Geothrix sp. 21YS21S-2: one gene and its partner. The protein of the gene in region 1 interacts with the protein of each later gene in a pairwise test. Links are inferred from orthologs where the notes say so. Each region holds a gene or a part of one and is shown on either strand. Other genes may lie near its edges.

What was found.
Region 2: the proteins of RAH40_RS10150 (region 1) and kdsB interact in binary tests that used the Escherichia coli proteins (3 or more experiments, as listed by UniProt). The link is inferred for Geothrix sp. 21YS21S-2 from one-to-one orthologs.

Annotation. Positions count from the first base shown.
Region 1 is NZ_CP132910.1:2,283,803-2,298,908, forward strand. Bases 8,059-11,017 are described here. They hold RAH40_RS10150 (TetR/AcrR family transcriptional regulator), read left to right. Parts: upstream 8,059-9,225; coding sequence 9,226-9,810; downstream 9,811-11,017. Other genes in these bases: RAH40_RS10135 (DUF438 domain-containing protein), read left to right, coding at 8,059-8,391; RAH40_RS10140 (hypothetical protein), read left to right, coding at 8,388-8,642; mobB (molybdopterin-guanine dinucleotide biosynthesis protein B), read left to right, coding at 8,666-9,163; RAH40_RS10155 (iron-containing alcohol dehydrogenase), read left to right, coding at 9,830-10,969; RAH40_RS10160 (aldo/keto reductase), read left to right, coding at 10,990-11,017. In the rest of the region: RAH40_RS10120 (putative Ig domain-containing protein), read right to left, coding at 1-814; RAH40_RS10125 (putative Ig domain-containing protein), read right to left, coding at 915-4,997; RAH40_RS10130 (S9 family peptidase), read right to left, coding at 5,122-7,005; more of RAH40_RS10135, read left to right, coding at 7,147-8,058; more of RAH40_RS10160, read left to right, coding at 11,018-12,039; RAH40_RS10165 (nuclear transport factor 2 family protein), read left to right, coding at 12,204-12,638; RAH40_RS10170 (hypothetical protein), read left to right, coding at 12,650-12,937; RAH40_RS10175 (NmrA/HSCARG family protein), read left to right, coding at 12,947-13,891; RAH40_RS10180 (AAA family ATPase), read left to right, coding at 13,976-14,623; RAH40_RS10185 (GAF domain-containing protein), read right to left, coding at 14,624-15,106. UniProt on the Escherichia coli protein: Involved in response to both electrophiles and reactive chlorine species (RCS). Represses the transcription of the nemRA-gloA operon by binding to the NemR box.
Region 2 is NZ_CP132910.1:1,343,638-1,358,538, forward strand. Bases 4,071-6,824 are described here. They hold kdsB (3-deoxy-manno-octulosonate cytidylyltransferase), read left to right. Parts: upstream 4,071-4,934; coding sequence 4,935-5,714; downstream 5,715-6,824. Other genes in these bases: RAH40_RS06100 (beta-ketoacyl-ACP synthase III), read right to left, coding at 4,071-4,775; RAH40_RS06110 (DMT family transporter), read left to right, coding at 5,711-6,586. Also shown: RAH40_RS06085 (hybrid sensor histidine kinase/response regulator), read right to left, coding at 1-1,559; RAH40_RS06090 (ATP-binding protein), read right to left, coding at 1,556-3,226; RAH40_RS06095 (RsmD family RNA methyltransferase), read right to left, coding at 3,247-3,777; more of RAH40_RS06100, read right to left, coding at 3,774-4,070; RAH40_RS06115 (PAS domain-containing sensor histidine kinase), read left to right, coding at 6,953-9,571; RAH40_RS06120 (IS701 family transposase), read right to left, coding at 9,695-10,996; RAH40_RS06125 (L,D-transpeptidase family protein), read right to left, coding at 11,061-12,929; murD (UDP-N-acetylmuramoyl-L-alanine--D-glutamate ligase), read right to left, coding at 12,931-14,283; RAH40_RS06135 (EAL domain-containing protein), read left to right, coding at 14,356-14,901. UniProt on the Escherichia coli protein: Activates KDO (a required 8-carbon sugar) for incorporation into bacterial lipopolysaccharide in Gram-negative bacteria.

The DNA of each region.
Region 1 (15,106 bases):
TCAGCGTCGTGGGCATCCCGGAGATGACGCCGGTGGCGGGGTCCATGGCCAGGCCCGCGGGAAGGGCCGGGCTGACGACGTAGCCCGTCGGCGCGCCGCCGCTGAAGGAGGGGCTGTTGGCCGTGATCGCGATGCCGCGGGGGTAGGCCGCCGTCGTCCGGGTGTAGGTGAGGTTGGCCGGGGCCACTTCCACCACGGACAGGGTGAGCGTGGTGGTCACGCTGCCGGTGGCGTTGGAGGCCGTCACGACGTAGGCGGCGGCGGCCGTGACGGCGGTGGGGGTTCCGGTGATGACGCCGGAGGCGGAGCTGAGCGACAGGCCCGCGGGAAGGGCCGGCTCGATCAAATAGCCGGTGGGCGTGCCGCCGGTGTGGGAGGGCGTGTTGGCGGCAATGGCGGCGCCCCGGGCGTAGACGGCGGTGGGGATGCCGTAGGACACCCCCGTGGGGGCGGCGTCGTTCACCGTGATGGTGAGCCCCGCGGTGGTGCCGCCTGCGGAGTTGGTGGCCGTCACGGTGTAGGTGGCCCTGGCTGTGATGGCGGTGGGGGTTCCGCTGACGGCGCCGGTCGAGGAGCTCAGGCTCAGACCCGCCGGCAGGGTGGGGGTGACGGAATACCGGGCCGGGGTTCCGCCCGTGGAGGAGGGCAGATCGGGGGTGATGGCCTCGCCGATGGTGAAGACCGCCGGGTTGGCGGCGTAGGTGAGATTGGCGGGTCCCTGGGGCGCCGGCGTGGAGGAGCCTCCCCCCCCGCATCCGAGGTTGACAAGGAGACTGCCGGCCAGGAAAAGGCCGATCCATCGGAAAGGTCGCATCATGCCCCCGCGGCAAACGTCGCCAACCCAATTATAAGATAATGAGTCTCATGGGGTTCGTTGAATATTTTATAACTGCTTCTCCGTTCGTTTCCGGGCTTCAATCCACCTGTTTCAGGTGGGTGGTGTGGCCCTTGATTCCATCGCTGAACACCAGGTCCAGGGCGGCGGCCTGGGTCCGGATCGTCCGCTCCCCGCCGGCGAGGACGGCGATGACCTCCCCGGTGGAGGCATCCCGCACCAGGAGCCCCGGATGGACACGGGCATCCCAGGTGATCGTCACGTCCTCGCCGGAGGCGCGGCGGACCGCGGGACCGGCGCTTGGGGCCCCGGCCGAGGTGCGGCTGGCCAGGATCCGGCCTTCCTTCAGGATCCTCAGGTCCGCCAGGGCGTCCAGGTCGCTGGAGGCCAGGGGAAGGGCCGCGAGGAAATGCCGGTCGCGGGGGGCCCCTCCGCAGCCCGCCTCCACCGCCTCCAGGGGCGCGGTGAAGAGGAGCCGGCCCGTGGCGTCCAGGCCCTCCACCCGCAGGTCGGATTCCACCGGGGGGATCGTCGGCGCCGCCCCGGTGCGGAACCCGGGGAGCAGCTCGACCGTGCCGTCCTCGTGAAGGAGGCCGCGCACGAGCAGGCACTCCCGGGGGTCCTCGGGGGAGGCCACCAGGAACCCGCCGGTGACGTTGCGGTTGGCGAGAACCTTCTTGTAGTTGTAGTCGCTGACCCAGTTGGGGCTGCAGTAGCCCATGATGTCGTTCCAGGACGTGGGGGCGTAGAGGGTGTTGGAGACGCTGTCGTACGCCCAGGTGCCGATGATGCCGTTGGCGTAGGGATAGCCGGCGTCGGGGTTGGCGACTCCGCCGCAGGGGGCGTGATAAAGGCCGAAGGTGTGGCCGATCTCGTGGGCGAAGACCTCCGGGTACTTGCCGCCGTCGGCGTAGCCGCTGGCCTTGTCCCAGCCGATGGCCGTGCGGTAGCGGTAGTTGGCGCCCGGGCCGGCGATGTAGCCCAGGCCGGCCACGCCGCTGCCGTAGGGGATGCTCAGGGCCCCGTAGTAGTAGCGGTTGGTGGCCGCATCCGCCTGGTGCTTGAGCGCGAGATCGCTGAGGAGGGCGCTCCAGCCCGTTCCGTCGGAGCCCAGGGTCGCCACCGAGCCGGTGAAGGTGGCCCCCACGAGGACGTCCACGTCGGCCACGGGCCACATCTTGGCCAGCCGGGCCACCCAGGCGGCCTTGTTGGCCTCCGTGATGTTGCCCGTTCCGCTGGAGAGAACCACGGGGAAGATCGTGGTGCGGAAGGTGGGCACGGTGGCGCCGGTGAGCGCCACCGTGGTCGTGTTGTTCGTGCGGTCCGCCTCGGCGACCAGGGCCTGGGGGTCCACCACGGCCGTGAGGGCGTAGCCGGTCCCCGCGGGGGCGGCCAGGTCCGAGCCGGGGATGGCCAGGTTCCAGCTGGAGGCCAGGGTTCCTTCGGCGACCGCCAGGGGCACGCTGGCGCCGGGGGCCGGGATGGTCCTGGGGTAGCCCGCGACCGGGATCCCGTCGTTGGTGAGGGTGAGCTGCACCGCCGGCGCCACGGTGTTGGCCTGGTTGGCCACCACGAAGACCCGGGCGACCCCGCTCTTGCCGGCGAGGATGGGCACGCTGTTGTCGAGGGTCTGGGGGCTCTGCATGAGCTCGATGGCGTCCACGGTCAGGTCCAGGGTCGGGCCGGGAGGATAGACCACGATGGACAGGGAGGCCGTGGCCGCGCCGCCCGGATTGGAGGCGGTCACGGTGTAGTTGGCCTTCGCCGTGGAGGTGGTGGGCGTCCCGCTGATGACGCCCGTGGTGGCGCTGATGGCGAGCCCCTGGGGAAGGGCCGGGGACACCGCGTAGGCGGTCGCGGGATCGCCGCCGCTGGTGGACGGGGTGTTGGGAGTGGCCGGGACGCCCACGGAATAGTAGGCCTTCGCCAGGGTGTAGGTCAGGCCGGTGGGGGCCGCCTCGACCACCCGGAGGGTGAGGGTGGCCTGGGTGCTCCCGGCGGTGTTGGAGGCCGTGATCACGTAGGGGGCCGAGGCGGCCGCGGCGGTGGGGGTACCGGTGATCACGCCGGTGGAGGTGCTGAGGACCAGGCCCGCAGGGAGGGCCGGACTTACCGCGTAGGCGTCGGGGACCCCGCCCGCGTTGGAAGGCGCGTTGGCCGTGATGGCGGTGCCGTGTTGGTACACGGCGGGGTTGAGGCTGTAGACCAGGGCCGTCGGGGCCGGTTCCACCACGGTGAGGGTGAGGGTGGCCTGCGCACTGCCGCCGGTGTTGGAGGCCGTCACGAGGTAGGGGGCCGAGGCGGCCGTGGCGGTGGGCGTCCCGGTGATCACGCCGGTGGAGGTATTAAGGGCCAGGCCCGCCGGCAGGGAGGGGCTGACCACGTACGAGGCCACCACCCCGCCCCCGTGGGAGGGCGTGTTGGCGGTGATGGCGGTTCCGCGGATGTAGACGGCCGGGTTGAGGCTGAAGGCCAGGGCCGTGGGCGCCGGTTCCACCACCGTGAGGGTGAGGGTGGCCTGCGTGCCGCCCAGGGCGTTGGAGGCCGTCACGGTGTAGGTGGCGGCGGCGGTCTGGGCCGTGGGCGTCCCCGCTATGACGCCGGTGGCGGTGTCAAGCGCGAGCCCGGCGGGAAGGGCCGGGGCGACGGCGTAGGCGGTCGGCCCGCCCCCGCCGTGCGTTGGCACGTTGGACGGAATGGCCACGCCCCGGGTGTACACCGCCGGATTGGCGCTGTAGGCCAGTCCCGTCGGGGCCTGATCCACCACCGACAGGGTGAGGGTGGCCTGGGCGCTGCCCGCGGTGTTGGTGGCCGTGACGACATAGGGGACCGCAGCGGCGAGGGCCGTGGGGGTCCCGGTGATCGCGCCGGTGGCGGTGCTGAAGGCCAGGCCCGCGGGCAGGGCCGGGCTGATCGCGTAGGCGCTGGGGACGCCGCCCGCATTGGAGGGCGTGTTGGCCGGGATGGCGGTGCCCCGGGCGTAGACCGCCGGATTGAGGCTGTAGGCGAGGGACGTGGGGGTCACGTCCACCACCGAGAGGATGAGGGTCGCCAGGGTTGACCCGCTGGTGTTGGTGGCGGTGACGGCGTAGGCGTCCGGGGCGGCGAGGGCCGTGGGGGTCCCGGTTATCACGCCGGTCGAGGTATTGAGCGCGAGCCCGGCGGGGAGGGCCGGACTGACCGCGTACGAGACGACCACGCCCCCGCCGTGGGAGGGGGTGTTGGCGGCGATGGCCGCACCCCGGGTGTAGACCGCGGGGTTGAGGCCGTAGGCCAGGGTCGTGGGGGCCGGTTCCACCACCGACAGGATGAGGGTGGCCTGGGCGCTGCCGCCGGTGTTGGTGGCCGTGACCACGTACGGGGCCGCGGCTGCGAGGACGGTGGGGGTTCCGGTGATCGCCCCGGTGCCGGCGTCCAGGGACAGCCCCGCGGGAAGCGCCGGGGCCACCAGGTAGGAGGCCACCGGGCCGCCTGCGCTGGAAGGAAGGTCGGCGGCGATGGCGGCGCCCCGGAAGAACACCGCCGGGTTGGCGCTGTAGGCCAGGCCCGTCGGCGCCTGCTCCAGCACCGAGAGGACGAGGATGGCCTGGGCGAAGCCGCCGGTGTTGGTGGCCGTGACCGTATAGGAGGCCGGGGAGGCCGTGGCGAGGGGCGTCCCGGTGATCGCGCCCGTGGCCGCGTCGAGGGCGAGACCCGCGGGAAGGGCCGGACTGACGGCGTAGGAGACCACCGCGCCCCCTGCGCTGGAGGCCAGGTTGGCCGCGATGGGCAGGCCCCGCTGGTAGACGGCCGTGGCCATGGTGTAGGCGAGGTTCGAGGGCGCGGCGTCGTTCACCGTGATGGCCACGGCCGCCGCGGCGCTGCCCGCCGAATTGGAAGCGGTGACGGTGTAGGTGGCCCGCGCGGTGATGGCCCCCGGGGTTCCGCTGATGACACCGGAGGCGGCGCCCAGACTGAGCCCGGCGGGGAGGGCCGGGGTGACGCTGTAGGCGGTTGGCGCCCCCCCCGTGTGGGAGGGGACGTCGTTGGCGATGGCCTGCCCCAGCGTGAAGGTGGCCGGATTGGCGGAGTACGCCAGGCCCGAGGGGGCCTGGACGGCCGGGGTGGGCGAACCCCCCCCGCCGCCGCTGCAGCCCGAAAGGACGAGGAGACAGACAGTCAAAACCAGGCCAAACCAACGGAATGGTCGCATCGTGCCCCCTCGGTATGAATCAATACTCCCATCCGAGGATGGGTTTGGCCATGGGCAATGGCTGATCCCGATTAACGATCAGACAAGCGGCCCATCAGGGCTTGAGGTGCTTGCCCAGGAACGTCTCCATGGCGCCGTAGAACGCGAAGCGGTTCTCCTCGTTATGGAAGCCGTGGCCTTCGTTGTCCTTGACCAGGTACTCCACCTCCACTCCGCGCTTCTTGAGGGCGGCCACCATCTGGTCGCTCTCGTCCTTGTTCACGCGGGGATCCTTGGCGCCCTGGGCGACGAGGAGCGGGGTCTTGATGCGGTCCGCCAGGAAGGCCGGGCTCGTGGCCTCCATGCGGGCCTTGTCCGTCTCAGGGTTGCCCACCATCTCGTACATCATTTCCAGGAAGGGCTTCCAGTAGGGCGGGATGGTCTTCATGAAGGTGAAGAGGTTGGAGACGCCCACGTAGTCGACGGCCGCCGCGTAGAGGTCGGGCGTGAGGGTGACGCCGGCGAGGGTGGCGTAGCCGCCGTAGCTGCCGCCGTAGATGGCGACCCGCTTGGGATCGGCGATCCCCTGCTTCACGAGCCAGGCCACGCCGTCGGTGATGTCGTCCTGCATGGTGCCGCCCCACTGCTTGAAGCTGGCTTCCCAGAACTTCCTGCCGTAGCCCGTGGAGCCCCGGAAGTTCATCTGGAACACGGCATAGCCGCGGCTGGCCAGGAACTGCACCTCGGGGTTGAAGCCCCAGACGTCCCGGTGCCAGGGGCCCCCGTGGGGGTTGATCACCACGGGCAGGCCCTTGGCCTCCCTGCCGTTGGGCAGGGTGAGGTAGCCGTTGATGGTGAGGCCGTCCCGGGAGGTGTAGGTGACCGGCTTCATGGGCGCCATGTCGGCCTCCTTGAGCCAGGGCGAGACCTGGGCCAGGAGGGTGAGGCTGCCGGTGGCCTTGTCGTAGAGGTACCGGGCGCCCCGGGAGCGGTCATTGTAGGCGGCGACGATGAAGTGCTTCTCGGCCTTGTCGCTGGCCGTGAAGGCCACCTCGTAGCCCGGCAGCTTCGCGGAAACCTTCTCGAACATGGCCTTGGACTCGCCGTCCAGGAAGTGGCGCTCCGGCTTCCAGGTCGTGTAGGAAGCGGCGACGAGGACTTTGCGGAGCCTGGAGTGGGCCAGCCCCGACACGTCCACCTGCGGGTGCTCGAAGATCAGCTTCCCTTCCTTGGCGGTGGCGAGGTCGAACTCGAAGATGGCCGACTTGTCCCGGCCCCGGTTGGAGGCCACGTACAGTCCCTTGTTGTCGAAGGTGAACAGCAGGGGCGAGACGGATTCCTTGAAGTTGGTGGTCAGGATCACCTTGAAGGGATCCTTCTCCGTCTCGCGGTACAGGAGGCTGTTGTTGACCCCGTCCGTGGTCAGGGCCACCCGCAGGCGCCCGGCGTGGTCGGTCATCCAGCCCGTGATGTTGCCGGGGTTCTGGGCGACCTGCTCCTCCTTGCCGGTCTTCACGTCCACGCGGAACACGTCGAAGACGCGCGGGTCGCGGCGGTTGTGGGAGAGCAGCAGGAACCCGGGGTCGTCCTCCAGGTCGTCCACGATCTCCGCGCGCAGCTTCTCGCCCGGGGTGAGGTCCTTGAGGTCCTTTCCCTCCAGGTCCACGCTGACCACGTGGAAGTTCTCGTCCCCGCCGAAGTCCTTGACGTAGAGGATGCGGTCGCCCTTCCAGAAGTAGCCGGAGATGTCCCGGGCCGTCTCGGACGTGACGCGCTTTTCGGGGCCGCCGGCCAGGGGACGCACGAAGACGTTCTGGCGGTTCTCGTAGGGGGCCACCCAGCTGAGGTACTTCCCGTCCGGCGAAACGGCGAACGCCGTCTTCTCCGGGTTGCGGAAAAAGTCCTTGAGGGCCGGGGGGGCCTTGGGGGGCACCGCCGTGGCGAGCATGCCCACGGCCAGCAGACCCGTGATGAGACAACCTGAAAGCGTACGACTCATAATTCCTCCATTGATGGTGGCCCAATGTGGCGGAATTTTATGCCCGGGTATCGGGTTGCCCGGCATTAAAAAATAACAAATTGACCTCCGTCAAGGCGGCGCCCCCCTCCCGGCCGAATAGTGGGATCCGGGACGTGAAACATGAGCGAACTTATCAACAACCAGGAACTGCGGATCAAGACCCTGAAGGAGGTCATCCTCCACCTGCACCGGGGAGAGGCCCCCGAGGCGGTGCGGGAGCGCCTCAAGGGGCTCGTGTCCGAGGTGGACGCCGCTGAAATCGCCGCCATGGAGCAGCAGCTGATGGCCGAAGGGCTCTCCGCGGAGCAGGTGCGCAGCATGTGCGACCTGCACGCCGACGTGCTCAAGGACGTCATGGCCAAACCCAGCGCGCCGCCGGTGCTCCTGCCGGGGCACCCCGTGGACACCTTCCAGCGGGAGAACCGCGCCCTGGAGCAGGCCGCGGACCTCGCCCGGAAGCGCGCCGCGGCCTGCGCCGCCCTGCCCGATTCGGGGACGCCCACGGCGGAGCGCCTGGCCCTCCTGGAGGCCCTGGCCCCCCTCATGGACGTGGAGAAGCACTACGGGCGCAAGGAGCACCTGGTGTTCACCATCCTGGAGCGCCACGGCAACACCGGCCCCTCCAAGGTGATGTGGGGCAAGGACGACGAGGTGCGGGATCTGCTCAAGGGCGCCCTGGCGGGCCTGCGGGAGGAGACGCTGTGCGGCGCCGAGCTGAAGATCCTGGCCGCATCAGGCGTGACGCCCGCCCTGGACGCCCTGGAATCCATGATCTACAAGGAGGAGAAGATCCTCTTCCCCATGGCCCTGCACCTGTTCACCGAGGGCGAGTGGGGCGAGGTGTTCGAGCAGAGCCGGGAATACGGCTGGTGCCTGGTGGCCCCGGCCGAGGGCTGGCGGCCCCCGCAGGCCAGCCTGCCCCAGGACCCGCTGCTCCTGCCCGCGGCCAAGGCCGTGCAGTTCCCCAGCGGGACCCTCTCCTTCGAGCAGCTGCTGGGGATCTTCAATGCCCTGCCCGTGGATCTCACCTTCGTGGACGCCCAGGACAACGTGGGCTTCTTCAGCGAAGGGCCCGAACGGGTCTTCGCCCGGAGCCGCGCCATCATCGGCCGCGCCGTGCAGAACTGCCACCCGCCCAAGAGCATGGCCATCGTGGAGAAGATCCTCGCCGACTTCCGGGAGGGGCGCCAGAACGTGGCCGAGTTCTGGATCGAGATGGGCGGGAAGTTCGTCCACATCCGCTACTTCGCCGTGCGCAACGAGGGAGGGGAATACCTGGGGACCCTGGAGGTCACCCAGGAGCTGAGCCGGCTTCGCGCCCTGAGCGGGGAGCGCCGGCTCCTGCAGTACGAGGAGGCCCTGTGAGCGCCCCCACCTGGTACGATCCCGCCCGCGTGATCCTCACCGTGGACGTCACCGCGATGCTCGCCAAGGGCGTCCATCCCCTCCAGCCGGTGCGGGAAGCCCTGGAGGCCTGCGCCCCCGGGAGCATCGTGGAACTGCGCAGCACCTTCGAACCCGCGCCCCTCCTGGAGGTCTTCCGGGAACTGCGCATGGACGTCTGGTGCGAAGGGGAGGCAGGGGCTTTCAGGACCTGCATCCGGAAACCCGGCTAGGATCTTTGACGGAGGTCGCCGGTATGAAGGTCATGGGCATCGTCGGCTGGAGCGGCAGCGGCAAGACCAGCCTGCTGGTGCAGGTCCTCCCTCTCCTGCGGGATCGGGGGCTGAAGGTCTCCACCATGAAGCACGCCCATCACCGCTTCGACGTGGACCGCCCCGGCAAGGACTCCTTCCAGCACCGGGAGGCCGGGGCCTCGGAGGTGCTGGTGGTGACGTCGAGCCGCTGGGTGCTCATGCACGAGTCCCGGGAGGAGCCCGAGCCCTCCATCGAGTCCCTGATCCAGCGCATGACCCCCGTGGACCTGCTGCTCATCGAGGGCTTCAAGACCCACCCCCACCCCAAGCTCGAGATCCACCGGAAATCCGAGGGCAAGCCCCTGCTCGCCCCCGGCGACCCGGACATCGTGGCGGTGGCCACGGACAGCCCCCTTCCGGGCCTCGCCCTGCCCCAGCTGGACCTGAACGACCCCGCGGCCATCGCGGACTTCATCCTGGCCCACACCGGGCTGGGCTGAGGCTTCAGGGGTTCCGGAACATTTCTCTAGACGACCGGTCTACTTCAAGTAGGCTGAAAGCCATGAGGCAGCCCCAAACCGACGTCCGCAAGCACATCCTCGCCACGGGCTACGGGATCATCTCCCGCAAGGGCTTCTCCGCCATGGGCCTCACCGAGCTCCTTGAGGCGGCGCAGGTGCCCAAGGGCAGCTTCTACCATTATTTCGAGTCCAAGGAACAGTTCGGGGAGGCCCTCCTGGAGGCGTACTTCACGGACTACCTCATGCGAACGGAGGCCCTGCTGGACGCCAGGGACCTGCCCGCCCGGGACCGCCTGATGCGCTACTGGCTCCGGTGGCGGGACGCGCAGATCCAGGATCCCGAGGCGCTCCAGTGCCTGGTGGTCAAGCTCAGCGCCGAGGTGTCGGACCTCTCCGAAGCGATGCGCGCCGTCCTCCTGCGGGGCACGGACGGCGTGCTGGCCCAGCTTTCGGCCTGCGTGGCCGAGGGCGTCCGGGACGGTTCCCTGCGCGGGCAGGACCCGGACGCCGTCGCCCTCTCCCTCTACCAGCTCTGGCTGGGCGCGAGCCTCCTGGCCAAGGTCCGCCGCGACCCCACCCCCTTCGAGTCGGCCCTGGCCACCACCCGCGCCGCGCTCGGCACCTGAAAACCCTTCAAGGAATCCCATGCAAAACTTCACCTTCTGCAACCCGACCAAGATCCTCTTCGGCAAGGGGCGAATCCAGGACCTGGCCAAGGAGATCCCGGCCGGCCAGCGCGTGCTCGTCACCTACGGCGGAGGCAGCGCCCTGGCCAGCGGCACCCTCGGCGAGGTGCGCGAGGCCCTCCGGCACGCCGCCGTGACCGAGTTCGGCGGCATCGAGCCCAACCCCAGCTACGAGACCCTGATGGGCGCCGTGAAGCTGGCCCGGGAGACCGGCACCGAATTCATCCTCGCCGTCGGGGGCGGCTCGGTCATGGACGGCACCAAGTTCATCGCCGCCGCGGTGCCCTTCACGGGGGAGGACCCCTGGGACCTCGTCGTCCGGAAGGCGCCCGTGAAATCCGCCCTGCCCTTCGGCACCGTGGTCACCATGCCCGCCACGGGTTCGGAGATGAACAGCGGCGCCGTCATCACGCGCCGCTCGCTGGGGACCAAGCTGCCCTTCGGCAGCCCCCTGCTCTTCCCCCGCTTCTCGGTGCTGGACCCCGAGAAGACCTACACCCTGCCCCCGCGCCAGATCGGCAACGGCGTGGTGGACGCCTTCGTGCACACGGTGGAGCAGTACCTCACCTACCCCGCGGACGCCCCGATGCAGGACGAGTTCTCGGAGGGGATCCTGCGCACGCTGATCCGCGTCGGGCCCACGACCCTCGCCGAGCCGGAGAACTACGAGGCGCGCGCGGCCTTCGTGTGGGCCGCCACCCTGGCCCTCAACGGCCTCATCGGGGCGGGCGTGCCCCAGGACTGGGCCACCCACATGATCGGCCACGAGCTCACGGCGAAGTTCGGCCTGGACCATGCCCAGAGCCTGGCCGTGGTGCTGCCGTCGATGCTGGAGGAGCGCATCGGGGCCAAGCGGGCCAAGCTCGAGCAGTACGCGGAGCGCGTGTGGGGCCTTAGGACGGCCCCGGAAGCCATCGAAGCCACCCGGGCCTTTTTCGAGAGCCTGGGCGTGAAGACCCGCCTTCAGGATTACGGCGTCGGCGCCGACGCCATCCCGGGCCTGCTCGCGGCCCTGGAGGCCCACGGCATGACGGCCCTGGGCGAGCGCCGGGACGTCACCCTGGACGTGTCGCGCCGGGTCCTGGAGCGGGCCCTCTAGTCCCAGGAAAGGAGGCCACCATGAAATACAACCCGTTGGGCCGCACCGGCCTTTTCGTGTCCGAGATCTGCCTGGGCGCCATGACCTTCGGGGGCAACCCCGAGGCCGGCTTCTGGAAGACCATCGGCGACCTCGGCCAGCCCGAAGTGGACGGCATCGTGGGCCGGGCGCTGGCCGCGGGCGTGAACTTCATCGACACCGCCGACGTCTACTCCTACGGCCAGTCCGAGCGGCTCGTGGGCCAGGCCCTGAGCAACCTGGGGGTGGCCCGCAAGGACGTCGTCCTCGCCACCAAGGTCTTCGGGGAGATGGGCCCCGGCCCCAACGACCGCGGCGCCTCCCGGGGCCACATCATGGACTCGGTGCACGGGAGCCTGGAGCGCCTCCAGACCGACCACATCGACCTGTACCAGATCCACGGCAACGACTCCGTCACGCCGGTCGACGAGACCCTGCGGGCCCTGGACGACCTGGTGCGCCAGGGCCTGGTGCGCCACGTGGGCGTGTCCAACTGGACGGCCTGGAGGATCGCCAAGGCCCTGGGCCAGAGCGAGGCCAGGAACTGGGCCCGCTTCGAGACCCTGCAGGCCTACTACTCCATCGCCGGGCGCGACATCGAACGGGAGCTGGTGCCCATGCTCACGGAGGAGAAGCTGGGCCTGATGGTCTGGTCCCCCCTCGCCGGGGGGCTGCTCTCGGGCAAGTACGGCCCCGGCGCCACCACCCCGGAAGGCTCCCGGCGGACCACCTTCGACTTCCCGCCCGTGGACAGGGACCGGGCCTGGGCCTGCGTGGCCGCCATGCGCGAAATCGGGGAGGCCCGCGGCATCTCGGTGGCCCGCGTCGCCCTGGCGTGGCTCCTCGCCCAGCCCCACGTGATGAGCGTGATCATCGGCGCCCGCACCCAGGCCCAGCTGGACGACAACCTCGCGGCGACGGACGCGGAGCTCTCCGCCGGAGAGCTCGCGCGCCTCGATGCGGTCAGCGCCCTCCCGCCGGAATACCCGGGCTGGATGCTGCAGCGCCAGGGCGGATCGCGGCGGCCGAAGCCCTTCCAGCCGAAGAGCTGACGATCCGGCCCGGAACGGCGGGATTCCCCGGACCGCAATTTCAATGTTGAGACATTGACTCATTCCCATTTTCGTTTATCCTTGCCGTGGTTTGTTCCGCACCCTGCCCCCGCCAGGCGCCTCCCAGAGGACGCCGGACGCAGGTCCACCCCAAGGAGGAACCCATGCAGACCCCGGAAGACGAAGTCCGTGAAGCTTCGGCGCGCTTCTATTCCGCCTTGAACCGCATGGCCAACGGCGATGCGGATCCGCTGGCGGAGGTCTGGCACCATGGCGCCGAGGCGACCACCATGCACCCGGTGGGCGGCCGGGAGGCGGGTTGGGGACCGGTCCAGGCCTCGTTCGCGCAGGTGGCCCACCTCGCCTCGGAAGGACAGATCCGGCTTGAGGAGCAGCTCGTCCGGGTCGTGGGGGACCTGGCCTATGAACTGGGCGTCGAACGCGGAGCCGTCAAGCTCGGGGGCCTCCAGTCCACCGTCGACAGCCGGGTCACGAACATCTACCGCAAGGACGAAGGGACCTGGAGGATCGTCCACCACCATACGGACGTGTCGCCGTCGATGGTGGAGATCCTGGATCGCCTGTCGGCGAAGGCCTGAGGAGGCAAGCCATGCCCTATGCCATCGTTCACCACTTCCCGGGCGGCACCAAGGAGCAGTACGAGGCGTCCGTCGGCGCCGTGCATCCCGGCAGGACCGTCCTTCCCAAGGGGCAGGTCTACCACGCCGCCGGGCCTTCCCCCGGGGGCTGGACGGTCATCGCCGTCCACGACTCGAAGGCGAGCTGGGAGGAGTTCCGGGACGAGATCCTGATGCCGAGGATGCGGCAGGGGATCCCCGGCGGCTTCAAGACGCCGCCCCTGGAGACGGCCTTCGAAACCCACCTCGTGCTGTCCTAGGGAGGTCCCATGGCCAAGCGGCTCATCGCGGTGATCGGCGCCACCGGCGCCCAGGGCGGCGGCCTCGTGCGGGCCGTGCTCGCGGATCCGGGCGGAGGCTTCGCGGTGCGGGCCGTCACCCGCAAGCCCGGGGAAGGCAGGGCCGCGGAGCTGGCCAGGGCAGGCGCCGAGGTGGCGGCAGCGGACCTCGACGACCCCGCGAGCCTCGTGAAGGCCTTCGAAGGGGCCGACTGCGCCTACTGCGTCACCAACTTCTGGGAGCACTTCTCCCCCGAGAAGGAGCTGGCCCAGGCGAAGAACCTCGCCCGGGCCGCCAGGGCCGCGGGCGTGGGCCACGTCATCTGGTCCACCCTGGAGGACACCCGGCTCTCGGTGCCCCTCACCGACGACCGCATGCCCACGCTGATGGGGACGTACAAGGTCCCCCACTTCGACGCCAAGGGCAGCGCCGACGCGTTCTTCGCGGAGGAGGGGGTGCCCACCACCTTCCTGCTCACGTCCTTCTACTGGGACAACCTCATCCACTTCGGCATGGGCCCGAAGAAGGGCGAGGACGGGAAGTGGTCCTTCGTCCTGCCCATGGCGGACCGCAAGCTGCCCGGCATCGCCGCCGAGGACATCGGGCGCTGCGCGTACGGCATCTTCAAGCGGGGCGCGGGACTCGTGGGCCGGACCGTGGGCATCGCCGGTGAGCACCTGACGGGGGCCGCCATGGCATCCGCCCTCTCCAGCGCCCTGGACCGGCAGATCGCCTACGCCTACGTCCCGCCGGAGGTCTACCGCACCTTCGGGTTCCCCGGGGCGGAGGATCTGGGCAACATGTTCCAGTACAACCGGGATTTCGCCGACGCGTTCTGCGCGAGGCGGGACCTCGCGTTCTCCCGTTCCGTCAATCCGGAGCTGCAGACCTTCGCCCAGTGGCTCGCGCGGCATGTGAAGGAGATCCCGGGCTGAGACCAGCCCAGGGAATTTGACCGGGATGTGAAATGCCATTTTACATCCGGTTCCCGGAAGCGAAAACTGGGGGTGGAGGCGTCCATGACGAGCCACCCCGCCATCACCATCTCCCGCAGCATCGGCAGCGGCGGCACCGAGGCGGGCTTCCTGACGGCGCGCAGGCTCGGCTGGCACTTCTGCGACCGGCGGATCCTGCGTCTGGCCGCGGGGGCCATGGGCCACTCCGTCGCCAGCCTGGCCCACCAGGAGGACCACCCCAGCGGATTCAAGGATTGGCTCATGACCATCTTCGCGCTGGGCTCCCCGGAGGCGCCCTTCACCCTGTTGCATGAGGTGCCCATCTACAGCCGGGATCTGTTCGACGTGCAGAAGGCCGTGATGCACCGGATGGTGGAGCACGCCCCCTCGGTGATCGTCGGGAGAGGCGGGTTCATCGCCCTGAAGGACCAGCCGGACGTGCTCCACGTGAGCATCCACGCGGATCTGGACTTCCGGGTCGAATCGCTGATCCGGCGCCACAAGGCCCCCAACCGCCGGGCCGCCCTGGCCACCATCGAGGACTCCGACCGGGGCCGGGCCGGGTTCATCAAGGCCATATCCGGCGCGGACTGGCGGGATCCCAGGCACTTCGACCTGGTGCTGGACCCCTCGGGCGAGGGCCTCGAAGCCTGCGTGGGAAGCATCGTCGCGGAGGCCGGCCGGCGCTTCCTGCTGGACCGGGAGGCCTGACTACTCCCGGCGCTGTTCCAGCATGTGGAAGAGCTTGGCCTTGGCCAGGGCGTCCTCCCCGCGGTTCACCAGAAGCCCCACCTGGTGGGCCACCTCCTCGATGAGGTTGCGCTCCTCCTGCAGGAAGGGCCCCTCGTCGAAGGCGGGCATGTCCCGCACGTAGTACACCTGCACGGCGCCGCGGAGCTTGCCGGCCACCAGGATGTCCGCCTCCTGGAGCCACGGGGTCTCCTGGAAGCCGGGCGTGTCGAACATCCGGCCGTTGAAGAGGATGCGGGCGGAGGTGAGCTCGGGGTACTGCCACGCGGGCGGCAGCAGCTCCACGATGTCCTGCAGCTGTTCCTCCAGCGTGCGGCCATCCAACTGGGACACCTGGGCGATGCCGTACAGGCAGTCCAGTTCCTTGACCCGTTCCCGCAGGGCCCACTGGGCCGCCTGGAAGGCCACGGCCACGCCGAGGGTCTCGCCGACGCCCTCGAAGTA
Region 2 (14,901 bases), 940 kb from region 1 along the record:
ATGGCCAGCGAGGGCGACGGCGTCGGCCCGCCCAGGGCGTGGTGCACCACGTTGAGCAGGGTGGTGGCGAAGTCCCCGTAGACGCCGTAGATCAGGGGCACCCGGGCCTTCAGCTCCTGGGTGACCGCCACCTCGGCGGGAATGACGCCCTCGGCCTGGAGCAGTTCCAGTTCCTGCTGGATGAGGTCGTGGAGGTCCAGCCACTCCGGCTTACTGGGAGCCTCCCGGCCCACCCGCCGCAGCAGGGCCTTCAGGAGGCCGTCGATCTTCGAGACGGCCTCGCGGATCTCGGCCAGGGCCCGGGGGTGCGCCTCGGGCAGGCCGTTGCCGTCCGGGGCGGGCATGTGGTCCAGCACCTGGCTCTGCTGGTGCAGGCTCTGCACGGGGGCTTCCAGGCGCTGGGCGATCTTGGTGAACAGGTCGCCCAGGAGGGCCTGCCGGTCCCGGCGGTTCAGGTCGGCCCGCGCGTTCTGGAGGTCCTGGTAGGCGCCCTCGATGCGCTCGTAGCTCGAGGCAAGCGCGCGGGTGCTGTTGTTGAGGTCCTCGATGAGCTCGGCGTTCTCCAGGCTGACCAGGGCGATGCTGGCGTGGAGGGTGGCCATCTCCAGCTCCTGGGCCAGGAAGGGCCGCTCCGCGGGGCGGCTGAGGATCCAGAAGCCGGCGATCTCCTCACCCTCCTGGTGGGTGCGGAGCACCACCACGGCCACGTTGCCCATGGGCGGCCAGAGGCCCAGGTCCAGCCCCTCCTCCCAGAGGCGGCTGCTCCGGAGGGCCTCGCCGTGGAGGACCCCGGAGGCACCCATGGACCAGGCCCGGGCCACGAAGCTGTGGCCCAGGGGCAGGACCGGCATGCCGTCGAAGGTGGCCCCGTTCCAGCGCACGCCGTCGTAGTAGCTGCCGCTGCCGTGCAGGCGGTAGGCGGTGAGGCCCGTGGCCCCCACCTCCACCCGCACCTCGGAGAGGATGCGCAGGAGCAGCGTCCTGGGATCGTGCTCGGTGAGGATCTCCCGGCTCAGGGCCAGGAGGCGCGCCAGGCTGCCGCTGCGCTGCTCCAGGGCGGCCTGGGCCTCCATGAGCTTGCGGTTGGCCTCCTGCGCCTCCTTGAGCTGGATCTCCAGGTGCTCGAGCATCTGGACGTTGAACTGGCGCAGGGCCGGGGCTTCCAGGGCCTTTTCCAGCTCCTCCCGGCGGCCCAGGAGGAAGGCCCCCACCTGGTCCACGAAGGTGAAGGGGTCCAGGGGCTTGGGAATGAAGCCGTCGCAGCCCGCCACCAGCGCCGTCTCGCGCTCGGCCTTCTGGGTCTTGGCGGTCAGGGCCACCAGGGGCGTGGCCTTGAGTTCGGGGTCGTGCTTGAACTTGGTGGCCACCTCGAAGCCCGACAGGCCCGGAAGGTTGATGTCCAGGAGCACGAGGGCGGGCTTGAGCTGGAGGGCCATCTCGTAGCCCTTGAGGCCCTCCTCGGCCCAGTGCATGTCGTAGCCGGCCTGGGAAAGCAGGCGCTGCACGAGCCTCCAGTTCACGAAATTGTCCTCGATGCAGAGGATCTTCGGCGCAGTCATGATTCGGCCTCCGGCAGGAGCGGGAGGTCCACCGTGAAGGTGCTCCCCCTGCCCTTCTCGCTTTCAACGGTGATCTTCCCGTCCATGGCCATCACCAGGCGCTGGGAGAGGGCCAGGCCCAGCCCGGTGCCGCCGAAGCGGCGCGTGATGCTGCCGTCGACCTGCTGGAAGGGCCTGAAGAGCCTCTGCATCTCGTTCCCGCTCATGCCGATGCCGGTGTCCCTGATGGCGATGCGCAGGCGATCCCCGGCGCGCTCCATGCGCACGGAGACGCTGCCCTGCTCGGTGAACTTGATGGCGTTGCCCACCAGGTTGGTGAGCACCTGCCTGAAGCGCACGGTGTCCCCCAGGATCCGGCACGGCCCGCCCAGGACCTCGACGGTGAAGCGGATGGGGCGGTTCGCGATGAGGCCCGTGGCCAGGGCGGCCACCTCCTCCAGGGCGGGCCCGGGGTCCATGGGGACCAGGTCCAGCTCGAACCGGCCCGCCTCGATCTTGGAGAGGTCCAGGATGGAGTCGATCATGCCCAGGAGGTTCCGGCCGTTCTGGTGGATGATGGACAGGTCCATCTTCACGTCGGAGGGGACCCGCCCCTCCCGCTCCTGCATGAGCAGGCCCGAAAATCCGATGACGGCGTTAAGCGGCGTGCGCAGTTCGTGGCTCATGTTGGCGAGGAACTCGCTCTTGATGCGGTCCAGCTCCTGCAGCCTCTGGAGGCTCATCAGCAGGCTGTCGTTGACCTCCGTGAGCTCCTGCGTCTTCTCCTGGACCTTCTCCTCCAGGGTGCCGGCCCAGGCCTTGAGCTCGGCCCGGGACTGCTCCAGGCCCCGGGTGCGCTCCTGCACGAGCTTTTCCAGGTTGGCCCGGATCTCCTCCAGCTCCCAGATGGTCTCAAGCAGCTGCCCGGTGCGCTCGTGGACCCGGGACTCCAGGAGCTTGTTCTGGAGCTCGATCTCGTCCCGGGAAATCCTCAGCTTGTTGGTCATCACCTCGAAGCTCCGGCCAAGCACCCCGAGCTCGTCGTGCGAGGTCGCGCCCACCGCCATGCCCTGGAGGTTGCCGCTGGCCACCTGCTGCACGGCCTCGGTCAGCGTCACCAGGGGCCGGATGTAGAGCCTGGCCAGGTAGATGCCCAGGAGCAGGGCGACGGCCACGGCGGTGCCGCCCACCCAGAGGGCCTGCCGGATGTTCACGCGCACCACCTGCCGGATCTCGTCGGTGGTGAAGCCCAGCACCAGGGTCCCCACGTGGTCCCCGGACGCGTTGCGGAAGAAGATGGGCGCCGTGGCCACCAGGATCTCGTCCGAGGGGCGCAGGAACGTGCTGGTCCTGCCGTCGGTGCGCCCATAGGCGCCCACCCAGCCGGGAGCGGCGGGGGACTCGTCCACCGCCTTCCCGTTCTCGTCGAAGACCACCGAGAAGCTGAAGGAGGGGATGTTCTTGACGCCCTCCAGGATCCGGGCGACCTCCCGGCGGTCCCGGTCCTCCATGGCCGACGCCAGGGCGTAACTGGCGGTCTCGGCCACCTGGTGCATGCTGGCTTCCGCCTGGGCCTGGAACTGGCGCTTTACGGTCAGGGGGAAGAACACCAGGTTGAACAGCCCGAAGGCCAGCACCAGGATGCTGATGACGGCGCTCAGCTTGGTCTTGATGGAAAACCGTGGCATCCGAGAAGTTTAACCAGACCTCAGACTGCCGAGCGGAAGATATGGAACTCCGCGGCCCCGTACCGTCGGGTCTCCACCTCCTCCAGGCCCGCCACCGGCGGGAGCGCCGTGCCCGCGGCGGCCTCGAAGACCAGGATGCCGCCCTGCCCCAGCCACCCCGCCACCCGGGGTCCCAGGCCGGCCCAGGCCTCCAGGGAGGCCTCGTAGGGCGGATCGGCGAAGGCCACCGCAAGATCCCGGAAGGCGTCCGGGGCCAGGCGCCTGACATCCTGGGCCAGGACCCGCACCTCGGCCCCCCGTGCGTTGGTGCGCAGGCAGGCGAGGGCCTCGGGGGCCTTCTCCACCAGGGTCACGGGGGCGTAGCCCCGGGAGAGGGCCTCCAGGCCCACCGCGCCGGTGCCGGCGTAGAGGTCCAGGAAGGGGCCCGCGGGCCACTTCTGGAGGATGGAGAAGAGGGCCTCCCGGGCCCGGTCGGCAGTCGGACGAACCGCCAGGGACCCCTCCGGGGCCGCGAGGCGGCGGCCCTTGAGGGTGCCGGCGATGATCCTCACACGGCCCAGCGCATGAGTGAACCGCCCCAGGTGAACCCGGCGCCGAAGGCGGCGAACACGATCAGGTCGCCCTTCTTGACCTTTCCGGCTTCCAGGGACTGGTGCAGCGCGGTGGGCAGGGTGGCCGAGGTCGTGTTGGCGTACTCGGCGATGTTGTTGGCCATGCGCTCGTAGGGGAGCTCCAGGCGCTTGGCGGCGGCGTCCATGATGCGCAGGTTGGCCTGGTGGGGCACGAACAGGGCCAGGTCCGCGGGGCTGATCTGGTTGCGGTCCAGCATGAGGCGGCTCACCTCGGCCATCTCGCGCACGGCGTTCTTGTAGACCTCCTTGCCGTTCTGGTAGATGAAGTGCTCGCGGTTGGCCACGGTCTCGGCGGTGGCCGGGCGCAGGGACCCGCCGGCCTTCATGCAGAGGAAGGGGGCGCCGAAGCCGGCGATCTTGTGCTCGTAGTCCAGGAGGCCGTAGCCCTCCTCGACCTGCTCCAGGATGACCGCCCCGGCGCCGTCCCCGAAGAGCACGGCGGTGTTGCGGTCCGTGGGGTCCATGATCGAGGTCATCACGTCGCAGCCCACCACGGCGACCTTCTTCACCGTGCCGCCCGCGATGAGGCTGGCGCCGGTGGTCATGCCGAACAGGAAGCTCGAGCAGGCCGCGTTCATGTCGAACCCGAAGCAGTTGGAGGCCCCGATCTTGTCCTGGATTAGGGCGGCGGTGCACGGGAAGAACATGTCGGGCGTCACCGTGCAGCAGATGATCGCGTCCAGCTCGTCGGCACGCATGCCGCGGCGCTCCAGGGCCATGCGCAGCGCGCCCACGCCGAGGTCGGACGAGCCGGTGCCGGGCTCCACCCAGCGGCGGTGCCGGATGCCCGTGCGGGACATGATCCACTCGTTGCTGGTGTCGACCATCTGGGAGAGCTCATCGTTGGTGACGATGCGATCCGGGTAGTGCTGACCCGTCGCCGTGATGCCTACGGGGATGGCGAACCTTCGTGTCAATGGAACCTCCGGTGTTGAATCCTGAAAGCCAAACCCTTGATTGTGCGTGATCGGCCTTCATATTTCCACGCAGGAGTTCATGGGTTCCGGCCCCTGCCCCCGGGAGGCCCATGGGGCCTCGGCCTTGCTATGATCAAACCGTCAATGAAAGGCTCTCCCATGCGCACCCTCGCCGTACTCCCGTCCAGATTCCAGGCCTCCCGGTTCCCCGGCAAGCCCCTGGCCCCCATTTCCGGGCGGCCCATGATCCAGTGGGTGTGGGAGGCGGCCCGGGACGCCCCGGGCGTGGACGAGGTGGTGGTGGCCACCGACGACGCGCGCATCGCCGCGGCCGTGGAAGGCTTCGGGGGCCGGGTGGTCATGACGGACCCCGGCCTGCCCTCGGGCACGGACCGGGTGGCCGCGGCCTATGCCGCGCTGGGGGAATCCTTCGACGTGGTGCTCAACATCCAGGGAGATGAACCGGCAATGCATCCCGACACCATCGCTGGAGTCGTGAGCCTCCTGGAGCACAACCCGCGCCTGCCCATGGCCACGGCCGCCTGCCCCTTCACCAATGCGGAGGAGCTCTTCAACCCCAACAACGTCAAGGTCGTGCTGGACGATTCCTGCCGCGCGCTGTACTTCAGCCGCAGCCCCATCCCCTACCTCCGCAACAGCACCCTGTTCCTGGCGGACTTCCGCCCCTGGCTGAGCCCCCAGCACCTGGAGGTGTACCTTCGCCACCTGGGCATCTACGGCTACCGGCCCGAGGCCCTGCGCGCCTTCACCGCCCTGCCCCCCCACCCCCTGGAGAAGCTCGAGATGCTCGAGCAGCTGCGGGCCCTGGCCGCAGGCATGGCCATCGGAGTGGCCCGCACGCCGCACCTGAGCCTGGGCGTGGACGTGCCCGCGGACATCCCCGCCGTGGAAGGCCTCCTGCTCATGCGATCCCGGTGACGGACACCGCCGGCAAACGCACGGGCGGCATCCTCCTGGTCGTCCTGGCGGGGTGCAGTTTCGCATCCATCGGCATCTTCAATCGCCTGGCCGCGGCCCGGGGCGTCGGCGTCCCCACCGCCCTGGCGCTGCGCTTCGCCCTGGCGGCCCTGCTCCTGTGGGCCCTGGTGCCCAGGCGCAACAGCGTCCGTCTTCCGCGGGCCCGGCTCGGGGGCCTGGCGCTCATGGGGGCCCTGTTCGTGCTGGAGGCGGGGCTGTTCTTCGTGTCCAGCCGCCGGATCCCCGTGGCGCTGACCGCGCTGCTCCTCTACCTCTACCCGGCGCACGTGATGATCCTGAGCTGGGCCTTCCGGGGGGAGCGCCCGGGCCGGGGCGGCCTCCTGGCCCTGGCGCTCGCCCTCGCCGGGATCACCCTGGCCATCGGCTTTCCCGCCCAGCGCCTGGATCTCCTGGGCGTCGTCCTGGGCCTGGCCAGCTCCCTGGGCTACGCGGCGTACATGTTCCTGGGCGCCCGCATGCAGCGGGGGGTGCCCGCCCTGGTGGCCACGCTCTGGATCAGCACCTTCGCCGCCCTGATCTTCCTGGCGCTGGCGCCCTTCCTGGGCGGGATCCATCCGTGGATGCCCCCGGGCGCCTGGGCCAGCGTGGCCGGCCTGGCGATCCTGGGCACGGTCCTGCCCACGGTGCTGGTCATGGAGGGCCTGTCGCGCATCACCGCGACCCAGGCCTCCATCGCCTGCACCGTCGAACCCGTGGCCACGGCCCTGATGGGCGCGCTGCTCCTGGGCGAGCGCCTCCAGGCGCTCCAGCTCGCCGGCGGCGCGCTGGTCATCGCCGCCGTGCTGGTGCTTTCCCTTGGGGACAGGAGCTGAAGGCCGCGGCAGGCGCGCAGTCCCAGGCGTCCCCCGAGCCGTCCCGGCCCCGGCCCTTCACCAGAGGCGGATCCGGCGGATCAGGAATGGTCCAGCCGGGCGCCACCTGGGGTTCGGGGGCCCGTTCCACGCGGAAATCGACGAGGCTGCGGGGGGAACCGGGAGGGCAGGGGGACAGGAGAAGGAGGGCGGGGAGGCAGAGGGTCAGGATCATGGCAGAAACGATAAATAAATTATTTAATGTGGCAAGACTGGCAAAATGAATCAAGGTGCATAGAGTTAATTCGTTGTGTCAGGTTCCACCAATTATCAATTAAGATCTACCGACCAACCCCTCCCCGCGCCACGTGCTGAAAGAATCCCGGCATGCCTCCGCCCAACCCTCCCCTGACCCGGGAACCCTTCCCCCCCTCCCTTCTCGGAGCGGGCCTCGACCTTGCCCCGGACGCCGTGCTGGTCGCGGCCCCCGACGGCCGGATCCGCTACGCCAACGCCTCGGCCTGCGCGATGCTGGGGTACGGCGCGGAGGAGATCCTCGCCCTGGACCTTCGGGCCCTGACGGCGGACACGACCCTGGACCTCGACAAGACGACGGCCGTGGAAACGGTGCTTTCGGGCCGGGACGGCGCCCGGATCCACGTGGAGATGACGCGGGCCCGGGTCTCCCACCAGGGGGCCGAGGTCCTGTTCCTCTACATCCGCGACATCACGTCCCGCAAGGCCGCCGAGGCCGCCCTGCGCAAGAGCGAGGCCCGCTTCGCCCTGGCCTTCAACGCCAGCCCCGACGCGATCAACATCACGCGCCTCGACGACGGCACCTACATCGAAGTGAGCACGGGCTTCGAGCGCCTCACGGGGTGGAAGCGGGACGAAGTGCTGGGCCGGACCGCGGTGGAGCTCGACATCTGGGGCGACCCCGCCGATCGCCAGAAGATGGTGGCCCTGCTCAAGGAGAAGGGCGAGTTCGACGCCAGCCTGTTCACCTTCCGCCGCAAGAACGGAACCTTCATCAAGGGGCTCATGTCGGGCCGGCTGGTCTCCCTGGACGGCCTCCCCTGCCTCCTGACCATCACCCGGGACGTGACCCTCCAGGAGGACGCCCAGAAGGCCCTGGGCAACCTCACGGACCTCATCGCGGCCATCACCGCCAACGTTCCCGCCTTCATCACCCTCCTGGACCGGGACGGGCGCATCCGGTACCTCAACAAGCTCGCCCCCGGCTTCAGCATGGCCGACGTCATCGGCATGGATTTCCTGGACGGCATGGCCGGGGACGCCAAGACCCTGGGCGCCCGGGCCCTGGCGCGCATCCTGGAAGGATCCGGGCACGAGGTCTTCGAGGGCCAGGGTTGGGGGCCGAACCAGGAGCTCCGCTGGTACCGCAGCATCATGGGGCCGATGACCGAGAAGGGCCAGGTGGTCGGCGCCGTCCTCATCGCCATGGACGAGACCGGGCGCCGGCTCCAGGAGGAGCGCCTGCGCGAAAGCGAGGATCGCTTCCAGGCCCTGCAGAGCCACACCCCCGACGCGCTCTTCTGGTTCAAGGCCGGCGATGCGGGCGAACTGCTCCTGGAGGGCATGAACCCGGCCGCGGAAGCCCTCCTGGGGCGGCAGTCCCAGGAGGTCGCGGGCCTGCCCCTGGAGGCCTTCTGCCCACCCCGGATCGCGGAATTCTTCATCTCCCACAACCGGGAGTGCATCGCCGCCCGCAGGCCGGTGACCTTCGAGGAGGAGGTCCCGGGCTCCGCCGGCGCCCGCTTCCTCTCCACGACCCTCGTGCCCATCGGGGACGACACGGGCCGCATCCACCGCATCGTGGGCAGCTCCAGGGACATCACCCAGGAGCGCCACATGGAGGAGGCCCTGCGGCAGTCCCAGAAGCTGGAGAGCCTGGGCGTCCTGGCGGGAGGCATCGCCCACGACTTCAACAACCTCCTCACCGCCATCATGGGCAACCTCAACCTGGCCCAGCTCAAGCTGCCGGAGGTCTCCCCCGCCCTCGGGCACCTGGAGGCCGTGGAGAACACCGTCCTCAAGGCCTCGGAGCTGACCCGGCAGATGCTGGCGTATTCGGGCAAGGGGCGGTTCTCGGTCAAACCCCAGGACCTGGATTCCGTGGTGAACGAGATGGTCCACCTCCTCAAGGTGACGGTCACCAAGAGGGCCTCCCTCAACATCCACCTGGCCGGGAACCTCCCCGCCATCGAAGGGGACGCGGCCCAGATCCAGCAGGTGATCATGAACCTGGTGACCAACGCCTCGGACGCCCTGGGCGACCGGGAGGGCGTCATCCGCGTGGGCACCCGGTCCGAGGACCTGGACCAGGCGCGGATCCGCGCGGACTTCCCCGCCCAGGCCCTGGAACCCGGCCCCTTCGTGGTGCTGGAGGTGGAGGACACCGGCTGCGGAATGAGCCCCGGCGTGCTGGCGCGGATCTTCGACCCCTTCTTCACCACCAAGGTCAAGGGCCGGGGCCTGGGCCTCTCGGCCATGCTGGGGATCCTGAGGGGCCACAAGGCCGGCATCCGCATCCGGAGCCGCGAGGGTGCCGGGTCCCTGTTCCAGATCTTTTTCCCCGCCTCCCCCAGGACAGCCGCGCCCCGGCCCGCCGCCCCCGCCGAGCACGTGGGCGAGTTCTCCGGGAAGCTCCTGCTGGTGGACGACGAGGTCATCATCCTGGATTCCATCGGCCTTGCCCTGGAAACCCTTGGCTTCGAGGTGATCCAGGCCCGGGACGGCGTCGAGGCCCTGGAGCGCTTCGAAGCGGAGAAGCCCGGCCTGGTGCTCATGGACCTGACCATGCCCCGCATGGACGGCGCCACCGCCTTCGCGAGGATGCAGGCCTCGAGGCCGGAGGTGCCGGTGATCCTGAGTTCGGGCTACGACCGGCAGGCGCTGGAGGGGGTCAAGCCCGCGGCGTTCGTTCAGAAGCCGTACCGGCTGAAGGAGCTGAAGAAACTCCTGGCGGAGGTGCTGGGGCACTAGCACTACTGTGTCATAACATTGGCGCCTTGGTTTTTCCCACATGTCGGACAGTAGGCGAGAGAACCCACGAGAATCCGCTCCAGCCTTCGACGTAGCGTCGTTATGGAATAGGGCGAATGCCGCTCAGGGCGGAAGGGCGCGGTGTCCTCTGGGAAGGGGGGCGGGCTGGGGTGGTGCGTGAATGAAGCCAAAGATGGATTGGATCGTAGGGGGGGAAAGGCGGCTTCGTTCCGCCACAATGAAGGCATACGTGGCGGCGCATAGACTCAAGTGATGGTGGAATCCCCGCCATCCACGGCCCTCATAGTGGTCCAGGCCGAGTTCGTCTTTCATCTCCTGGTAGTCCCGCTCGATCCGCCAGCGCAGTTTCGTGACCCGGACCAATTGCCGGAGTGGCGTGGCCTCTGGCAGGGTCGAAAACCAATACTTGGTGGGCTCCTGCTCGGATTCGGGCCACTCAATCAACAACCACTCCTCCGGGTGCATTTCCGCTCGAGTGTTGTCTCGATGAGCGGGACGAACGCGCAGCGCCGCGAACCGGGATTCCATGATGCCCCGGGTTCCCTCTCCCCACGGCACCTTCGCCCAGGCGGCCTTGGGCAGGGCCTCCGCCAGGGCTTTGACCGTCTCGGGCTGATGCTCATCATCCCTCCTCAGTCTCTTGGCCGGATGTCCCTTTCCGCCGGGTTTTCTGGGGGGCAGCGGCCCATTGCCGTTCGCCCAGACGGTCGTGGTTTTGCTGACCCCCACTGCGTAGACGAGGTGCCGTTCCGTCAACCCTTCCCTGAAACCGAAAATGTCGCCGTAGCCCGCATCAGCCAGCACGGGCAGGTCAGGTTCCTTGTCCGTGCGCTGACCATCAATGAGGGCGAGCGCAATTTGCCATTTGGGCTGAAAGACAACCGCCTCGGGAACACCGGCCTCGGCACGGCGTTCCATGTCCTTGGCCCAGGCCTCCGGAAGATACAACCGGAACGCCACGGGCACACTGCTCCAGCGGGAGGCCATGGACAAGCTCACGGCGCATTGGCAATTGGAGGTCTTTCCGAATGGCCCGCAATACTGATGGGCCACGCCAACCGAGTGCGTCCCCTTTTTGGGGAAACCTGTGTCATCGACAATCCAGGCTTCAATCGGCCCCTGGATCTCCATGGCTTCGCGAGCATAGTCCCGGGCCACCCGGAGAACCGCGTCATCACTCCAACCCGCTTGAGCCACCAGGTGGTGCAAGGATTGGTGCCGGGCCTGGACGTGCACCGGGTCCAACCGCGCTGCCATCGGCTCAACGCTTTTTCGATCCCCGGGCAGGATCAAACCCTGGCAATAGAGCGCCATTGGCTCACGGCGATCGGCATGGCCGGCCGCCTTCGCCAGTAATCCGGCGTAGGCATCGAAACGCGCACGGCTTTCGGCAGTCTCAACCATAGGTAGCCCTAGCCTATAGGATAGGCAGGGCGGGGAGGCTGTCAATACTTATGACACAGTAGTGCTAGAGCCGCGCAAGGATGGCCTTGGCCAGGTCCGTGAGCGAGGGGTCCCTTGCGCCCATGACGAGCACCAGGTCGCCAGGCCGGGCCGTGGCGGCGAGGGTCTCCACCAGCCACTCCCTCGAAGGCGCGTGGAAGGCCCGGGCACCCTGCGCGCTGATCTCGGCCACCACTTCCGCGGAGGAGATGTCCCGGTTCACGGTGCCGCCGGCGTAGAAGACGTCCAGCATCCAGAGGCAGTCTCCGGGCCGGAGGCCGGCGGCGAAGGCCTGGACGAACTCCCGGCGAAGGAAGCGAAGGGGGCCGAAGCCGTGGGGCTGGAACACGGCCAGCACCCGCCCGGCGCGGTTCCGGGCGGTGCGCAGGGAGGCGCCGATCTTGGCGGGGTTGTGCCCGAAGTCGTCCACCACCTCCACGCCCCGGGCCGAGCCCAGGCTCTGGAAGCGCCGGGCGACGCCCAGGAAGCCCGCCAGGGGCTCCGCCATCGCCTCCAGCGGCACGCCCAGGGAGAGGCACCCGGCGATGGCGGCCATGGCGTTCTCGACGTTGTGGACCCCGGGCACGGGCAGGCGGAACCGCAGGCCCCGCACCGTGAAGGCGCAGCCGTCGGGGCCCTCCTCCACGTCCTCGCACCGCAGCTCCGCCAGGGGGCCCGCGCCGAAGACCAGGGCCCCGGGGGCGAACTCCGCCAGGTTCGGGGCGTCCCCCACGCAGAAGGCCTCGCGGGTCCGGTCGCGGAAGGTGCGGAACATCTCCGCCACCTCCTCCATGGCCTTGTGGTCCTTCTGGAGGTTCAGCACGACGCCCACGGCGGGGCTGTAGCGCACCAGGGAACCGTCACTCTCGTCGGCCTCGATCACCAGGAGGTCCGACCCCCCGGCCCAGGCGTTGCCCCAGAGGCCCTCGGCCTGCAGGGCGCGCAGGTCGCCGCCGGTGATGACCGAGGGATCCCGGCCCGCCCCGCGCAGGATCTCGAAGGCCATGGCCACGGACGTGGACTTGCCGCTGGTGCCGGTGAAGGCCAGGGTCCGGCCTTCCCCGACGTAGTGGGCCAGCAGCTCGGACCGGTGCAGGAGGGGGATCCCCAGGCGGCGCGCCTCCCGGATGTCGGGCACGTCGTCCTCCACGGCGGTGGAGTAGACCACGGCCGCGGCGCCCGGGACCCCGGAGCCGTCCTGGGGGACCACGCGCACCCCGGCCTTCTCCAGCAGGGCCCGGCCTCCGGGATTGCGCCCCTGGTCGAAGCCGCGGTCGCTGCCGCTCACGGCCCCTTCGCGCACGGCGAACTGGGCGAGGGCGCTCATGCCGCTGCCGCCGGCCCCGGTGAAGTGGAGCCGGCCCATGGGCCCCTGCGCGATCATCACGCGGTCCCCCTCCCGCACCCGGTCGAAGAGGTCCAGGACGTCCCGGCAGGCCATGCGCACGCAGCCGTGGGAGGCCGGCGTCCCCAGGAGGCCGGGCTGGTTGGTGCCGTGGATGTAGATGTACCGGTCCAGGGAATCCACGCCGGGCCCGGCGTTCACCCCCGGCTCCAGGCCGTCCAGGGTGAGGATGCGGCCGAGGATGAGGTCCTCCTCGCGGGGTTCGCCCTCCCAGAGCTCGCCCGTGGGGACGCGCCCCTTGAAGACGGTCCCCGCCGGGGCCCCCGCCCCGATGCGGGCGTGGATGCGGTGCCAGCCCGGAGGGGTGCGGAAGGAGCCCTCCTCGCCGCCGATCCCCGCCGAGGCGGTGGAGACGGGGTACTCGGCGAGCACCCGCCCGTCCTCCAGGAGCGCGAGGCGCTGGCGGCCGGCGTCGACCACGAGGATCCGCCCGGGGTGCGGGCCGGGGCCCGCCAGGGAGAGGTACCGGATCGCGGCGAGGGGGTCCATGCTAGCCCCGGGCCCAGTCCCGGATGAGGGCCTCGAAGTGCTCGCCCCGCTCCTCGAAGTTCCGGAACTGGTCGAAGCTCGCGCAGGCGGGGCTCAGGAGCACCTGGTCGCCCTCCCGGGCCAGGCCCAGGGCCGCGGCCACGGCGTCGTCGAAGGGCTGGACGGCGATGTGGGGGAGGTCCCCCAGGTCCCGCTCCAGCTGGGGGATGGCCTCGCCCAGGAAGACGAGGCTGCTCAGCTTGCCCGCGAGCGCCTCGCGCAGGGGGGCGTAGCTGGTCCCCTTGTCCTGGCCCCCCAGGAGGAGCACGAGGGGCCCCGGCAGCGCCCGCACGGCGATGAGGGTGGCGTCCACGTTGGTGCCCTTGGAGTCGTTGTAGGCCTTGATGCCGCAGTGCTCCCCGCAGAGGGCGATGCGGTGGGCGAGGCCGGGGTAGGTGCGCAGCCCCTCCCGGATGGCGTCCAGGTCCGCGCCGCCGTGGCCCGCCAGCACCGACGCGGCCAGGGCGTTCTCCACGTTGTGGTCGCCGGGGATCAGCAGGCGCGTCCGGTGCACCAGGGGGTGCTCGCCGTGGTCGTCGATGAGCCAGAGGGTGCCGTGCTCGTCGCACCAGGCGCCGGGGCCTTCCGGGGCCTCCCAGCCGAACCGCGCGGCCTGCCCCCGGCCCGGGGCCAGCGCCTCGAAGGCCGGGTCGGCCAGGGGCGTCAGGCGCAGGTCCAGGGGGGTCTGGTGGGAGAAGATCCGCACCTTGGCCGCGCGGTAGGCCTCCATGGTGCCGTGGCGCGCCAGGTGGTCCGGGGTCAGGTTGAGGGCGGCGGCGGCCTCGGCGTGGAAGTCCCGGACGGTCTCCAGCTGGTAGCTGGAGCACTCCAGGGCGAAGCGGGTGCCCTCCTCGGCGCCCTCCAGCGCCTCCACCAGGGGCGTGCCCAGGTTGCCGCAGGCCCGGGAGGGGAGGCCGGCCTGCCGCAGGAGGTGGGCCGTGAGGTCGGTGGTGGTGCTCTTGCCGTTGGTGCCGGTGACGGCCAGGATCATGGAACCGTCGCCGCGGGCCCGCAGGGCCCGGTGGGCCAGTTCCAGCTCGCCGATGACCGGGATCCCGCGCCGGGCGGCCTCGGCGGCGAAGGGGATGGCCGGGCTGACCCCCGGGCTCAGCACCACCTCCTCGCAGTCGTCCAGCAGCGTCAGGGGATGGGAGCCCCAGACGGCGGGAATCCCCTGGGCCGACAGCCTCGCGGCCGCGGCCGCGTCGGGCCCGGGCCTCCCTTCGGTCACCACGACGTCCCTGCCCGCCTTCGCCAGGTGCTCAGCCGCCCCCATCCCCGAACGTCCCGCGCCCACCACCACGACCCTTCCCATGCCCGCTCCTTTCTTCCAGTTTGGCACCAGCGGCAAAAGAAGTGAAAATGGAGGTTGGCAAGGCGGAGCTGGATGAACCAATCCCTACTCGAGAGCATTCTGGATTTCCGTCGCCCCGCGGTCACCTATACGCATTCCATCGTCAACCTCAAGGACGGGACGACGGTGGCGCGGGAAGTGCTCACCCGTTTCGAGACCCAGCCCGGCCTGATGCGCACGGTGGGCGATCTCCTGGTGGACGTGTCCCTCTCCGCCGAATCCCGGGTGCGCCTGGATCTCCTCTGCCTCGGGGCCATCTTCACCACCCTGGAGATGCACCCCATCACCGAGCACCTCCTGTTCGTGAACCTGGACCCCCTGACGCTGGAGCACCCCGAGTTCTGGTACCAGATCGAGCCCTGGCTCTGGAACCTCTCCATCCCGCCCCACCGCATCGTCTTCGAGATCACCGAAAGCTATTCCCGCCACAGCCTCGACCAGCTCGAGTTCTTCTCCAAGCGGCTCCGGGCCCTGGGGGTGCGCATCGCCGTGGACGACCTGGGCTCGGGCATCGCCTCCCTGGCCCACATGGGCCGGCTCTCCCCGGACTTCTTCAAGGTGGACAAGAGCCTCGTCCGC